Linked DNA regions of Thalassoglobus sp. JC818. The protein of the gene in region 1 interacts with the protein of each later gene in a pairwise test. Links are inferred from orthologs where the notes say so. Each region holds a gene or a part of one and is shown on either strand. Other genes may lie near its edges.

The links.
Region 2: the proteins of AB1L42_RS14885 (region 1) and yegS interact in binary tests that used the Escherichia coli proteins (3 or more experiments, as listed by UniProt). The link is inferred for Thalassoglobus sp. JC818 from one-to-one orthologs.

Annotation. Positions count from the first base shown.
Region 1 is NZ_JBFEFI010000005.1:229,963-233,036, reverse strand. Bases 4-3,001 are described here. They hold AB1L42_RS14885 (citrate synthase), read left to right. Parts: upstream 4-859; coding sequence 860-2,143; downstream 2,144-3,001. Other genes in these bases: AB1L42_RS14875 (DUF1501 domain-containing protein), read left to right, coding at 2,849-3,001; AB1L42_RS14880 (hypothetical protein), read left to right, coding at 2,252-2,542; nadA (quinolinate synthase NadA), read left to right, coding at 4-561. Outside these bases: more of nadA, read left to right, coding at 1-3; more of AB1L42_RS14875, read left to right, coding at 3,002-3,074.
Region 2 is NZ_JBFEFI010000007.1:264,084-266,977, forward strand. The notes cover bases 77-2,894. They hold yegS (lipid kinase YegS), read right to left. Parts: upstream 2,034-2,894; coding sequence 1,119-2,033; downstream 77-1,118. Other genes in these bases: AB1L42_RS18995 (GTP-binding protein), read right to left, coding at 77-864; AB1L42_RS19005 (AI-2E family transporter), read left to right, coding at 2,406-2,894. Also shown: more of AB1L42_RS18995, read right to left, coding at 1-76. UniProt on the Escherichia coli protein: In vitro phosphorylates phosphatidylglycerol but not diacylglycerol; the in vivo substrate is unknown.

The DNA.
Region 1 (3,074 bases):
ACCAGCGGCAACGCTCGCGAAGTCGTCGAAGAACGAGTTCCGAAAGACAAGGAAATTCTGTTCGTCCCCGACCAGCATCTCGGACGTTATCTGGTTGAAGTGACCGGACGAGAGATGATTCTGTGGCCTGGCTCGTGCATGGTTCACGAAGTCTTCAGCTTGCAGGATCTCATTCGCGCCAAGAAAAACACACCTGGCTCAGTCGTCATCGCACATCCAGAATGTCCCCAAAACATTCTCGAAGTCGCAGACTTCATTGGTGGAACTGAACGGATGAAGCAGCACTGCGCCTCCATTCAGGAGCCGACGAAATTCCTCGTCGCGACCGAAGCCAACATGATTTATCCCCTTGAGAATGCAGCTCCGCAGCATGAGTTCATTCCAGTTCCGGGGATCATGACCGACACCGGAGAGACTTGCGCCTGCAATCGCTGCCCACATATGGCACGCAACACTCTGGCGAAAGTGCGAGACTGTCTCAAACGAGGGAAACCCGAAATCGAATGGCAGCCTTACTTCGATAAAGCTCGGGAAGTCGTGACACGGAGTCTTTTGCAGTAACGTCCGTTAGGGATCAGATTTCCAAGAAACGGACAGTCAATGCTGGCGTGACCGTGACTTTCCGCGGAGATGCGATCTCGGCAAGAGACGTATCTTTCGTGTTTGGGCGGTTCTCATCGAACTTGAGTTGACCCGCACGCAAGTCCGGAGTCAGTTTGACGGAACGTTGAGAAAATCGAATGGTAGACTTGTACGCCCTCGATTGTCTGCCATCATGGACACGCCGCGCTACGCCGATAACGGAAATATCCCGAGATGACATCTCTCGACGTGATGAGAAAGCAGTAAAAGACACGCCATGGCCGAATCGCTGACAATCACTGACAATCGCACCGGAAAGACCTACGAACTTCCGGTAGAGAATGACACCATTCGCGCCCTCGATCTCCGCCAGATCAAAGTCAATGATGACGATTTCGGGTTGATGACCTACGATCCGGGATATACCAACACGGCCTCTTGCAAGAGTTCGATCACGTATATCGACGGCGACAAAGGAATCCTCGAGTACCGTGGATTCCCAATTGAAACGCTCGCTGAAAACAGCTCGTTCACCGAAGTGGCGTATCTGTTGTTGAACGGCAAGCTTCCGTCGGCAGACGAACTCTCCGTGTGGCAGGACGACATCAATCACCACACGGTCGTTCACGAAAACATCAAACGGCAGATGGAATCGTTCCGGTACGATGCTCACCCGATGGGGATGATGATCAGCACGGTGGCTGCGTTGTCAACATTCTATCCGGAAGCGAAGAACGTCACGGACCCAGCGAATCGCAAGCTGCAGATCCAGCGACTGATTGCCAAAGTCCCCACCATCGCTGCCTTCACTTTTCGGCACAGTCAGGGCCATCCCTACATCTACCCAAACAACAAACTGAGCTATTCCGAGAACTTCCTCAACATGATGTTCCGGATGATCGGAAACGACTACGAGCCCAACGAGGCCCTCGTCAAAGCTCTCGATATTCTCTTCATCCTGCATGCTGATCACGAACAGAACTGCTCAACAAGCGTGATGCGTGCGATCGGTTCATCAGCTGCTGATCCATACTCAGCCTGGGCAGGGGCTGCGGCCGCTCTCTACGGACCACTGCACGGTGGAGCGAACGAAGCTGTTCTTCGCATGCTGACCGAAATCGGTCATGTGAAAAACGTCCCAGACTACGTTAGTCGCTGCAAAAGTGGTGAATTGCGACTGATGGGATTCGGCCACCGCGTCTACAAGAATTACGACCCACGCGCCCGAATTATCAAGAAGTGTGCTGACGACGTTTTCGAAGTCACCGGTCGAAACCCATTGCTCGATGTCGCTTTGGAACTCGAAAAGATTGCGCTGGAAGACGAGTACTTCGTCAAACGGAAGCTTTATCCAAACGTCGATTTCTATTCCGGACTGATCTATCAGGCGATCGGTTTGCCCGTCTCTCTCTTCCCTGTGATGTTCGCCATTCCACGAACTGTCGGCTGGCTGGCACAATGGGCGGAAATGATGACCGACAAAGACCAGCGAATTCAGCGACCACGGCAAGTCTATCTGGGTGAACGCAACCTCGATTTTGTGCCGATTTCGGATCGATAGTATTCAACGAGCCTCATGTCCTCGGCAGTCAAGTAAGACCGCCGGCCAGAGCAGGGGCTTGAAGAATTCGCATTGTCGTGATTGCGTCGGCCGCAACCGGAGTTCCTCATGACAGCGCTTCGAGGATTCGCAATCACGATGGTTTCTGGAGTGGTGGGAGCCACTTTAGGTGCTGGAATTGGGAGGTCGATTGCCTCCCTCACGCCTGCCTATTATCGAACAGTCTTCCGCTTGCCCGATGATGCGACATTAAAAGAGTTGCAGGAGTTGGGTACGGGCTTGGGCATGCTGCAAGGACTTGGAACCGGACTCGCTGTTGGACTGGTAATTGTTCTGATTGTGACCTGGTACGAAATCCGCAAACTTTCATCTGAGCACAAGTTTTCTGATCCGCAGTAGCTTCACTGCGTTGAATCATCAGTCATCCGCGACGTTGCAGTTCTGCTTCCAAGCTCTCGAACGCTCATCCCGTCGCGGCAATGTCAGCTCAAGCACGCGGAGGAATTTCGTGGAAAATTGACATTTGTTTTCGCATTGAGGTATACTGATCGATAGAGGGAAGCGACGGAACTGCTTTCCTTCCCACCTGATTATGCAACGAACTACGTCGTTGTGATTTCTGTCTCTGCGTCATTTCAGCTTCGCTTATGCAGAGTCCGGAAGTCGAAACAATCAACATTCCCACCTCAACCTGGAACCAGAACGATGCTGACCCTCCTCGGTAACCGCACTCCCATGTGCGATGCTCTCTCGAGACGTTCTTTTCTCCGGATCGGAAGTTTAGCCTTGGGCGGGCTGACGCTTCCGCAGATTCTCCAGGCAGAACAAGCCAGCCGCAATCCAGCTTCCAGCAAGGGGATCATCATGATCTTCCTACCGGGAGGACCGCCACATCAGGACATGTGGGACATCAAGGTGGACGCACCAGCAG
Region 2 (2,894 bases), on another replicon or contig:
GAAGCCCGCTTCGATGTCTTTATTCAGTTCTCTCTCGAGACGTTCTGGATGGAATGGTCGACGAGATCGATAGACAAAATGGGAGATGCCGTACTCTTCGGATTCCGATTCAACAGCTTCACGCGGTGTCGACATCCATTGATCGTTTTCCTCGGCCCAGTCGGAAGAGAATCGCTGGGTGTGCATCACTTCTGACAATGGAACGTTGGAATTCGTTGTGGAGATGATCTTTGCTGCGGGATTGAGTTTTTGGAGGAACTTTTCAACTCGCAGCCGTTCATCTTCGCTGACAAGGTCGACCTTGTTGAGCAGAATGACATTGGCGAATTCAATTTGATCGATCAGCAACATCGAAATGTCACGATCGTCGGTCTCGTCTAACCCCAGATTGCGATCACGTAATTCGTCGAGTGAAGTCAGGTCTTTGTGGAAATTTTTCGCGTCGACAACGGTCACGAGAGTATCAAGCTCTGAAACATCCCCAAGCGAAATTCCATTCTCGTCTTCGAAAGTGAATGTCTCAGCGACCGGTAAGGGTTCTGAGATTCCAGTCGATTCAATCAGCAGATAGTCGAAGCGATCGTCGCGGGCCAGTTTGGCAACTTCGATGAGAAGATCCTCACGGAGCGTGCAGCAAATGCAGCCATTGGTCATCTCAACGAGTTGCTCTTCTGTACGGCTCAATGCCGCTTGTCCGCCACGTACCAACGAGGCGTCGATATTGATTTCGCTCATGTCATTCACAATAACGGCAACCCTGCGGCCTTCACGGTTTCGCAGAATATGGTTCATGAGCGTGGTTTTACCGGCACCGAGAAAGCCTGAGAGAATTGTCACCGGAAGTTTGTTCGAGCGATTGGGCATTCGAGTACGTCCATGAATGGCGGGGTCTGACAAGTGTCACTTCGCGTACATTCATAACGCAATTGCACAACGTGTGCAAGAGGTGCGGACGAGCTGATAGGTGATTCGGACTGATGTCCGATTGGGGATTGTGGCGAATCGCAAACCCCCCATCTGGGACTTCGCGCGGCAGCCGAAGAGCGATTAGAGCTTCGAATGATAAGTTCAGTTGAGACAAACGCGCTCAGACGGGCAAGCGGTTGCCGACCCGAAAACTATCGCTGAATGGGAGCATCTTTGGGGAGAAGAAATTTGAGAGCTTTCGGGATGATCCGAAACTCGAAAGACTCCGCTCGAATCGGTTCCCCGTCTAGGTTCATCTGCATCAGCGAATTCGACTCGATTCGAACCGCAGGTAACTGAACCGAATGGACGAACTCATTGGTTTCCGCGTTCATTTCCTTCATCTCGCTGAAAATCTGTCCGAGCCGCGTCACGTCGACATCTTCGATTCCCAGAACGTCGAGCATTCCATCGTTCAGAAACGCATTCGGGGCGACCTGAAATCCTCCGCCTGCGAGTCGTCCATTCCCCACTGCGACGACAAGCAGATTGTCCTGCTGAATTGCTCCGTCGGGATCGACAATTCGAGCATGATCCGGTGAGGCCGCAATTGCGGAGATCAGCCCGACAATCGAATAAGCCGCTCCGCCTAATGCCTTCTTCAAACCGTCCGGAGTGTTTGTTGTGACTTCAGCTCCGAAGCCTCCGCTGGCGACGTTCAGGAAACATCGATCGTTGCAGCAGGCGATATCGATCGCAACGGGGGTGGCTGAGAGCGCCAATTGCAAAGCAGCCATTGGGTCTCCGATGGGGATTCCACAACCATTCGCGAAATCATTGGCTGTACCAAAAGGGACGACGCCCACGGATGTCGCAGAGGCGTCCTTCAATTCCATGAGACCTTGCACGACTTCACTGACCGTTCCGTCTCCCCCGACAGCGATCAGGCGGGAAACTTTCTGCTCTCCCAATTCTTGAGCGAAGCGGGCAGCGTCCCCAGCTTCCCAGGTGACATGTACCGAGATCTCAGCCCCTTCTGAGCGGCACTGTTCAACCGCCAGACGTAAGTCAGGGTTTCCGGCAGCTTTCCCGTTCACTATCAGACTCAACTCTTTAGCAACAGACATTGGAAGATATCCTGACTGATAAAATCTGTGGATCGATTTGAGTCGGTGAAAATCGGGAGTTGTTGGGATTCCGATTCTCAGCGGACAGGCAAAGGGTTGCAAGTCTCTCTGAGTGGCATTTCTCAAACCGCTTTTCAGGGATGACAAACCTTAGACAGCTGAACCTTCGTCTTCGTATTCAACTCAGTACTTGCCATTGAACGACACTCATCGACTGCAATTTCTGCGAAGCTGAATTCCCGATTCGTCACAGGTGCGGAAAGATTTTGATTCGAGTAGGTTACTGTACGTTGGGGGCGATTGTGTTCAGTGCTTTCTGCATACGACCTCAGCAATTTCATATCAAAGACGAAACGGATCACAGTCGAGACTATGCGAGACAAGGAATTCCAGTTTTCTCCGTACGGAAATGCGTTGATCTACAGCGGAAGTTTCGTCTTGACGATCGCCGGGCTGCGCGCGGCATCGTCGATCATTATTCCCTTTCTCCTGGCTGTTTTCTTAAGTGTGTTGTTTGTTCCGATCCTGCAGTATCTGGCAAAACGCATGCCATACCCGCTCGCGATTTCCACGGTCATGGTGTTGCTGATCTCGCTGTTTGGAGGCATTCCGTTTCTGGTGGGTGGTTCGTTGCGTCGAGTGCTTCGCACGCTGCCACGTTTTCAGGAACAGCTTCGTCGGCAGGAACTTGTTCTCATCGAACAGCTTGAGAAGTGGGGAATCGAGATTTCCGAAGATGGTCTCGCAGCTGCTTGGGACCCAGCCACAGCAACGCTCATGTTTCGCAATCTTCTCGACAGCGTGGTCGTGACCTTCAGCAGCGGAATTCTGGTGTTGATCATGGTGGCGTTCATGTTGACA